Regions from separate parts of the Colwellia sp. MEBiC06753 genome, predicted to be linked through region 1. Evidence: predicted binding sites of a transcription regulator. Region 1 holds the regulator's gene; each other region holds the start of a gene.
What was found. The regulator MetJ, encoded in region 1, represses methionine synthesis genes. The targets are predictions, from matches to a motif close to TAGACGTCTAGACGTCTA.
Positions count from the first base shown of each region.

Region 2: a site for MetJ is predicted at 1,901-1,918, ahead of metK (methionine adenosyltransferase). Genes of this name have one in related genera too.
Region 3: a site for MetJ is predicted at 1,399-1,416, ahead of metA (homoserine O-succinyltransferase MetA). Genes of this name have one in related genera too.

Region 1 covers NZ_JBQMTM010000009.1:45,845-49,092, forward strand. The annotation lists gene metL (bifunctional aspartate kinase/homoserine dehydrogenase II) at 1-264, opposite strand, end outside; gene metB (cystathionine gamma-synthase) at 276-1,508, opposite strand; gene metJ (met regulon transcriptional regulator MetJ) at 1,736-2,068, shown strand; gene ggt (gamma-glutamyltransferase) at 2,263-3,248, shown strand, end outside.
Region 2 covers NZ_JBQMTM010000001.1:227,716-230,963, reverse strand. The annotation lists gene ACOB82_RS01125 (MDR family MFS transporter) at 1-896, opposite strand, end outside; gene murI (glutamate racemase) at 987-1,835, shown strand; gene metK (methionine adenosyltransferase) at 2,039-3,226, shown strand.
Region 3 covers NZ_JBQMTM010000010.1:6,135-9,382, forward strand. The annotation lists gene ACOB82_RS09315 (trypsin-like peptidase domain-containing protein) at 1-156, shown strand, start outside; gene ACOB82_RS09320 (transporter substrate-binding domain-containing protein) at 360-836, shown strand; gene metA (homoserine O-succinyltransferase MetA) at 1,489-2,442, shown strand; gene metH (methionine synthase) at 2,444-3,248, shown strand, end outside.

The sequences.
Region 1 (3,248 bases):
CAACCCTTCAATTAACGCCTGTTGCTTGTTTTTAAGCGTTGAAATTGCCTGATGTAACTGATCACTATTGTGTTTAGCGTGTTGATATATTTCAATTAAATCATCAGTGGTATCACCACTTGCCGACACAACAACTACGTCGTTTATTTGGCAATGACGTTGAATAATTGCAATAACCCGTTCAATACATTCAATTGACGCTAGCGAGCTACCACCAAACTTATGTACCTGAACCGCATGTTTACCTAATTTATTGTTTTCCACGTTTTTGCCTATTACCAAACTGCTGCCTGTGCCGCACTGACACGAAATTTCGGCTGCTTTTTATTATCAATTGAACTTACCTTTTCAGCTTGCTGACTAGCTGCTAACCCCTGAGTTAAGTCAGTTAAAATATCGTCAATATCTTCAATACCTACCGAAATGCGCACGAGAGACTGGCTAATTCCGGCAGCAATTTGTGCTTCGATATCCATGCCAGCATGAGTCATAGTCGATGGATGACTAATCAAGCTTTCTACGCCACCTAATGATTGCGCCAGTGTAAATAAAGATAGATTATCAAATAGCACTTTAACGGCTTCTACACCGCCTTTAAGTTCAAAACTTAACATAGCGCCAAAGTCTTTCTGCTGCGTTTTTGCCAATTGGTGTTGCGGATGAGAACTAAGACCAGGGAAGTATACTTGTTCAACTGCCGGGTGATTATTCAGAAACTCGGCAACAGCATTGGCATTTTCTTGGTGTGCTTTCATTCTCAGCGGCAGCGTTTTTAATCCACGTAGCGCTAAAAAGCTGTCGAATGCAGGGCCGGTAATGCCGATACAGTTTGCCCACCACGCCAGTTCTTCACCAAGCTCAGCCGTTTTAGTTACTAGCACACCACCGACTACATCACTATGACCATTAATGTATTTGGTTGTTGAGTGGAACACGATATCTGCACCTAGTGCCAACGGCTGCTGAAGAATTGGCGATAAAAAAGTGTTATCTACGGCCACTATCGCCCCGACTGCCTTACTTTGCTTGGCAATATCAGCAATATTAACGATGCGCAATAATGGGTTACTAGGGGTTTCAATTAACACTAATTTAGGAGATTGCGCTAAGGCATCGGCTAATGCTTGCTCATCTGATTGATCAATAACGATTAATTCAAACTGACCACGCTTGGCTAGATGCACAAATAAACGATAGCTGCCGCCATAGCAGTCGTGCGGTATTACCACTTTATCGCCCGCTGATAATAACTGGCAAATTAAATGAACTGCCGCCATACCAGTACTGGTGACGATACCAGTAGCGCCACCTTCTAAATCAGCAATTGCTTGACCAAATAACGCTCTGGTTGGATTGCCAGTACGTGAATAATCAAAATCACGTTTTTGATTAAAGCCTTTTAATGAGTATGTGCTTGATAAATGAATAGGTGCAACGACAGCACCATGATGCTGATCACTATTAATACCCGCTCTTACCGCGATGGTTGTCGCTTTTTTATCACTCATTTTGCTCACCAATTCATTTCAGATGTTTAGACGTCTATAAATCTAAACGTTTTGCTTTTGACGGTCAAGTTATTTTAGACATCTAAACTTCTACACATATAGGTTGACTGAAAAATGCCAACTAGTACAATTCACTATCAAAAACGGGTGTTACTAATTAATGAACCTGCCAAAATCTTTGATTAGTTGAGCATCGCCCAGTGAATAAAAATGCAATGAGGTAATCTATGGCTGACTGGAATGGCGAATACATCAACCCTTATGCCGAGCACGGAAAAAAGAGTGAACAAGTAAAAAAAATTACCGTATCGATTCCGTTAAGAGTGTTAAAAGTATTAACCGATGAACGTACACGTCGCCAAGTAAATAATTTACGCCACGCCACCAATAGCGAATTGCTTTGTGAAGCATTTTTGCATGCCTTTACTGGGCAACCACTGCCAGACGATGTTGATTTAGCAAAAGATAATGAACATAAATTACCTGCCAGCGTGCGTAAAGCATTGGAAGAAAAAGGCATTACCGACTTTTCACAGTTTGAATCTGACGACGAAGATTAATGTTTAATTAACAGACATTTCTTATTTTAAAGCCGCTTTACGCGGCTTTTTTATTAGCTTTATTACTCGCGCGCTACTGACACTCGACATTGAGCGTATATTTTTATCTACTCGTCTAATTCCCCCTCGTTCTGCTTTACCTGCCAGAAAATTTTTGCAAAAGTTTCACTAAACACTTAAAGCTATATACTTATATGAAAATTTCATCATTACTGCTATCAGCAACTACCATCATGTTAATCACAGCATGTACAAGCACAGATAATAAGCCAACGAATTCAAGCGTTGTCTATGTCGGCGACGATAACCGTGCGGTAACGCTTAGAGAAGATAATCGAGGAGATAGGGTAACCAGCGCGCCATGGGCAACACGTTCAGCGGTGTTAGGTACCAATGGTATGGCGGCCACTTCCCACCCGCTTGCTAGTCAAGTCGCTATCGATATATTAAAAAAAGGTGGCAGTGCCGTTGATGCAGCGATAGCCGCTAATGCTGCAATTGGGCTTATGGAGCCAACAGGTAACGGCATTGGTGGTGATTTATTTGCTATTGTCTGGGATCCGAAAACCCAAAAGCTTTATGGATTAAACGGCTCTGGACGCTCTCCGAAAGGGCAAACCCTGGCGCAATTAAAAGCAAAAATAGGTGATGTCAGTGAAATTCCAAACTGGGGCAGCGCACCTGTTACTGTGCCGGGCACAGTAGACGCCTGGTACGAGTTACACGGCAAATTTGGCCAGTTAGCGATGGCCAAAAACCTACAACCAGCGATAGATTACGCGAATAACGGCTTTCCCGTTACCGAAGTGGTTTCCTACTATATGGGGATTTATCAAGAGCGCTATGAGCGTTTATACCAAGCTGGTGAGATTGAAGAAATTGCCAATTACCAAGCTACTTATCTTGAAAGTGGCGAATTCATTAAAGAAGGGCAAATTTTTAAAAACCCAGATCTAGCCAATACCTTAAGTAAAATCGCCCAAGGCGGTCGTGAAGCATTTTATCAAGGCGAAATTGCCGACACTATTGATGCCTACTTCAAGCGTATTGGCGGCGCTTTAACCAAGCAAGACTTTGCCGATCACACCAGCACCTGGATTGAGCCCGTTTCAGTCAACTATCGCGGTTATGATGTTTGGGAATTACCACCGAACGGTCAAGGCATTGCCGCACTGCAAAT
Region 2 (3,248 bases), on a different contig from region 1:
GAAATGGCCAGCATCACTAAACCAATTTGAATGCGCTGAGTTAATGTTAAGCGGGTCATCATTTTTAGCAACACAAACTGACTGGTAATAATGACTAAGGCATTCGCCAATATCATACTGGAAATTAATTTCATCAACTCGGGCACTTCTGCTCGCGTTAAGTATTGAATAAGCGTTGAGTCCATTTGCGCGTACACAAACATACAAATAATGTTGGCGACAATTAAGCATTGCAACAGCTTGTCTTGAAACAGTACTTTCCACGTATCTCGCAAACGATGCTGAGTCGCTTGTTTATGCTCTTCAATATCGCCATGCTGCGCCATGCCAAACACCAGCAACATCAACCACAGCGCAAACGTTGCCGCGGTCAATAAAAACGTTGATTGCTGGCCAGTTACGCCATAATAAACCCCAATCATTGGGCCAATAGCACAGCCAACATTTACGATAAAATATCTAGCTTGCAGCGCTAATTCCCGCACTTGTACATCAGGCAAAATATCAGCAACTAACGCTTGCGTCGGTGGATCCCAAATCGCCTTAGACATTGAACATAAGGTTATTACCAGCACATATCCAGGCACGCTATCAACAAACGCCAACATCACAAATGACAGAACATAAACAATGCCGCTGGAGAACATCACCTTTTTTCGACCAAGTAAATCGGAAAGCGCGCCACCAAAAAAACCAATACACACTGAAATTACTGCCGCTACTGATAAAATCAATCCGACTTCGGTCGCTGCTAAGTTAAATTTTTGATACAAGATCACCGCTAAAAATGGCCACACCATGTAATAGCTACCACGCGTGATAAAATCACCAAATAAAATTATCCACATTAGGCGAGGGAATTTTTTTACCGTGGAAAAGGAGACGTTACTTTCCATGTACTGCAATAAAGATAAATATGAAACGGGCTTTACATTAAATAGAAAAGCCCCTATAACGGCAACGTTTTATTAATCATTTTGACGTTTATGACTCAACTTTTTTCAACTTCAAATTCATCAACTACAAGCACAGAGCAAAATTCGCTCAATTCCCAAGCTATTGGCGTATTTGACTCTGGCATTGGCGGCATTTCCATCGCCCGTTGTATTGCCAAACAGTTGCCTAATGAACGGCTAATCTATGTTGCTGATAGTTTATATGCGCCTTATGGAGAAAAAAGCCCAGAAGAGATTGAAGTTAGAGTAAATCAAGTTGCCGATGCCTTAATCAAGCAACAAGTCAAAGCGATTGTGGTAGCTTGTAATACTGCAACAGTTAATGCCATTGAACAACTGCGCCAGCGCGTTGATATTCCAATTATTGGCGTTGAACCAGCAATTAAACCTGCTGTGTTACATAGCAAGAACCAAAGAGTAGGAATTTTAGTTACCAGCGCTACTGCCAACAATCAGCGTTTTCTTGATTTAGTGGCGACCCATAAGCAGCAAGCTGAAGTATTTATTCAACCTTGCCCTGGCTTAGTTCAGCTAATTGAACAAGGAAGCCAAGAATCAGCACAATGTTCGCAATTACTGCAAGAATATTTAACGCCATTACTGGCGCAAGGAATAGACACTTTAGTATTAGGCTGTACCCATTACCCATTAATTGCCCAGCAAATTAGCGCGTTAATTGACAATAGTATTACCTTACTTGAAACCGCAGAACCCGTAACCAAAGAACTAGTCCGTCGATTATCTGAACAACAACTTTTGTCAGTAACTAGCCGCCAAGCCTCTCATTTAGTGCTTTCATCTAAAATAGATAAAAAACAGCAAAGTATCATCCAACATTTCTGGGCAGAGCCATTTGTTTATCAGTCATTAGATCATTAATAAATTGCTGACGCTTAAAACACCTACTTTTCCAAAACCATAGCTATCAATGCCAAAAAACGTTTTAGACGTCTAGACGTAAAAACCTTTATTTTAAAAAACGCTTAGGTTAGAATGGCGAAAAATTTGTCGCGTACTACAGTTAGCTGGGAAAAATTAGCTGTAATTTATTTGCGATATCTATACAAAATTATTGAGGTTTTATGTCTAGACATTTATTCACCTCTGAATCAGTTTCAGAAGGTCATCCAGATAAAATTGCCGATCAAATTTCTGATGCAGTTTTAGACGCTATTATTGCCCAAGACAAACACGCGCGCGTGGCTTGTGAAACTATGGTAAAAACTGGCGTAGCCATTATTTCGGGTGAAATATCAACCAATGCTTGGGTTGATCTTGAACGTATTACTCGTAAAGTGATTTGCGATATTGGTTACACTTCTTCTGATGTTGGTTTCGACGGTGAAACTTGCGGCATTATGAATTTAATTGGTCAGCAGTCTTCTGAAATAGCACAAGGTGTTGACCGCGCTAAACCAGAAGAGCAAGGCGCTGGCGACCAAGGTTTAATGTTTGGTTATGCCACCAATGAAACCGAAACTTTAATGCCGGCACCACTTTATTACTCTCACTTATTAGTTGAGCGTCAAGCAGAAGTTCGCAAATCAGGCGTGTTACCTTGGTTACGTCCAGATGCTAAAAGTCAGGTTACCTTTGTTTATGAAGACGATAAACCAGTAGCTATTGACGCTGTGGTATTATCGACTCAACACAACCCTGATATTTCACAAGATAAATTACACGATGCGGTAATGGAAAACATTATCAAACACGTATTACCTGCTGAGCTTTTAACAGAAAACACAAAGTATTTTATCAACCCTACCGGTAGTTTCGTGATTGGTGGTCCAGTTGGTGACTGTGGCTTAACCGGTCGTAAAATTATTGTTGATACCTACGGCGGTATGGCGCGTCACGGTGGCGGCGCATTCTCTGGTAAAGATCCATCAAAAGTAGATCGCAGTGCCGCTTATGCGGGTCGTTATGTAGCGAAAAACATTGTGGCAGCTGGTCTTGCTGATCGCTGTGAAATTCAAGTGTCTTACGCCATTGGTGTTGCAGAGCCAACATCAATTACCGTTGAAACATTCGGTACAGGCAAAGTAAGTGAAGAAAAACTTACTGAATTAGTACGTGAGCATTTTGATCTACGCCCTTACGGCATTACTAAAATGTTAGACTTGTTGCATCCTATGTATCAGCAAACCGCGGCTTATGGTCACTTTGGTCGTGAGCCTTATGAAATGACGGTAGACGGCGAAACCTTCACCGCATTTAGCTGGGAAAAAACTGATAAAGCAGAAGCCTTACGCCAAGCTGCTGGTTTATAACCAAAGTTTTTCCGCTTTTAGC
Region 3 (3,248 bases), on a different contig from region 1:
AATGATATTCCAATTACCAGCATTGAGCAGGCATTGGATATTGTTGCTGAGACCTTGCCGGGGTCAACGATAAAAGTGAGTTTTTATCGGAACAAGAAAGCAATGATATTGCCTGTAGTGATTGTTGAGCATAATCAAGCAAGGACTGTTGGGTAACTATAGCCAGAGACAATTGATAGCCAGAGATAAGTGATTTTGGAGCTTGTATTGAAGGTAAATTATCTAGATGGTTTCGATAGAACCAGCGTTTTTAAGTAAACAAACTCTTCAAACCACATACATTTAAATATGATAAAAAGGTCATTGCTTGTATTATTATTTTTAATTAAAAGAGTTAAATTTCTTACTTGTAGAAAATAATGAAAATTGTTGGTTTGAAGTTATTTATAATTAGCCTTATCTTTTTTCAAGCGTTTTGCTTAGCAAAGGTAGTCAATAGTCCCCTCCATAGTAACTCCACTAAACTTGAAGTTTGTAGCCTTACTTTAGCGCCACAAACTATGCTTAATGAACATGGTAAGCCCGATGGTTTTGCAGTGAAAATATTGCAAGCTATTGCACCAACACTAGGCTGGCGGTTGAATGTTACTTATTTTCCATGGTCTAGAGTCGTTCATAAATCAAAACTTGGAGAATGTGACATAGTGCTCACTGTGTTAATGCGTTCAGATTATGCTAGCTATATGGTGTTTCCTCAAGAGCCAATTTTGCTGCAAAAAAATGTTGTAGTCGTTCGCTCTGATAGTGATATCACCTTTGACGGTAATATTGTCGACTTCGTAAAATTGCATCCTATTGCTATGTATCGAGACAAAGCGATTGATGATAATTTTTAGAAAATTCGTAATGCCAAGCAGTCAAAAATACAGCTGACTAATAAAACTGAAAATGCACTTCAAATGTTGCTTAGAAGTCGAGTAGACGCAGTGTTTGAAAATGATCTCACCACTATCATGGAAATAAAAAAGTTAAAGGCTGCCGGCAAAGTTAAAATTTTATCTTCGCCATAAAATGTTACTCCTGCTTATATAACCTTCCCGAAAAAAGGGCGTTTAGCTGATAAAAGTAATGAATTTGATCAAGCTATGATCGAATTTAAAAAAACAGATGACTTTAAAGTGCTGCAAACACAGTACCTTAGCTTAGATTTCTTGGCTGATAAGTAAGCTAAACAGCGTTTATGATTCGTTAGCATTTAGTGATGAAGCGCGTTGTATTGGTGTTATTGTTTGTTATCGTCATTCCTGCGAAAGCAGGAATCTCCGTTCATATTACCGTTAATTCAAAGCAAGTAGATTCCGCATCAACTGCGGAATGACATGAAAAAATCAGCAACTAAAAAATATTTAACTTTAAAAAGCGCCAAACAAAATAATAAAATTAAACCATCTGAAATTTTAGACGTCTAAACGTTTAGATGTTGACATAGCCAAACTTTCAAGGCACAGTTGTCTGCTCTGTTATTCGAAGTGAATACTAGGATTTGCTATGCCAATTAAAATTCCCGACCAATTACCCGCGTTATCAATTTTAGGTAATGAGAATATCTTCGTGATGTCAGAACATCGCGCGGCCAATCAAGATATTCGTCCAATGGAAATGGCTATCCTTAATTTAATGCCGAATAAAATTGAAACTGAAGTACAAATTCTGCGGATGCTGTCGAATACGCCACTGCAAATTAATATTGATTTGGTGCGCATTAACGCCAACCCTTCGAAAAATACGCCAACCTCCCATTTAGAGTCGTTTTATCGCCTGTTCGATGATATTAAACATAAGCAATACGATGGCTTAATAATTACTGGTGCGCCGCTTGGCCTGATGGAATATGAAGATGTCATATACTGGGATAAAATTCAGCAAGTATTTGATTGGGCTCAGCAAAATGTCGTATCTACCATGTATTTATGTTGGGCGGCACATGCTGCACTGTATCATCATTACGGCATTGACAAGCAACTACGTAAGAAAAAGCTTTCAGGGGTCTATTTGCATCATTTAACGTTGGAACATGAAAAATTGACTCGTGGCTTTGATGATGAATTTTGGGTACCACATTCGCGCTACGGTGAAGTTACCGTTGAAGATTATCAATCAGTACCAGGTTTAAATGTGCTAGCGCAATCAGATGAGGCGGGTGTGTATTTAGTGGCAAGTGCCGATAAACGTCAGGTCTATGTCACGGGTCACCCAGAGTATGATCCGCAAACCTTAGATGAAGAATATCAACGCGATTTAGCGGCTGACTTGTCTTCAGAGTTAGCGCCAGAGATTCCAGTGAATTATTATCGCGATAATAACCCAGAAAATCCGCCAATTAGTAAATGGCGCAGTCATGGTAGCTTGTTGTTTAACAACTGGATCAACTATTATGTTTACCAAATTACCCCGTACAAACTAGATGCTGAGCATATCAAGACATCTATCACAGGAGACTAACGTGCAGCAGTCAGCATCGTTTAATTTAATTACCCAAGCCCTTAACGAGCGCATCTTAATTTTAGATGGCGCCATGGGCACTATGATCCAAGCGTATAAATTTGAAGAGCAGGATTATCGCGGCGAGCGCTTTGCCGATTGGCACTGTGATGTAAAGGGCAATAATGATTTATTAGTACTTACTCAACCTGAGGTCATTAAAACGATTCATCGCCAATATTTGGCAGCGGGCGCGGACATTTTAGAAACCAACACCTTTAACGCCACTACTATCGCGATGGCTGACTATGATATGCAAGCGCAAAGCGCTGAAATTAACAAAGTTGCTGGGCAATTAGCCCGTGAAGTAGCGGATGAATTTACTGCACAAAACCCCGATAAGCCACGCTTTGTTGCTGGTGTGCTTGGACCAACAAACCGCACATGTTCGATTTCTCCTGATGTTAACGATCCTGCATTTCGTAATGTCACTTTTGATGAATTAAAAGATGCCTATATTGAGTCAACCAAAGCGTTAATTGAAGGTGGCGCTGATATCATCTTAATTGAAACCATTTTCGATACGCTAAATGCTAAAGCGGCCATTTTTGCGGTAGAAACAGTGTTTGATGAGCTGCAACTGCGCTTGCCGGTAATGATTTCTGGCACCATCACTGATGCTTCTGGGCGAACATTATCAGGTCAAACAACTGAAGCGTTTTATAACTCTTTGCGCCACGCAAAACCGATTTCTTTTGGTCTTAACTGTGCGTTAGGACCAGTTGAACTTCGCCAATATGTTGAAGAGTTAAGTCGCATTTCTGACG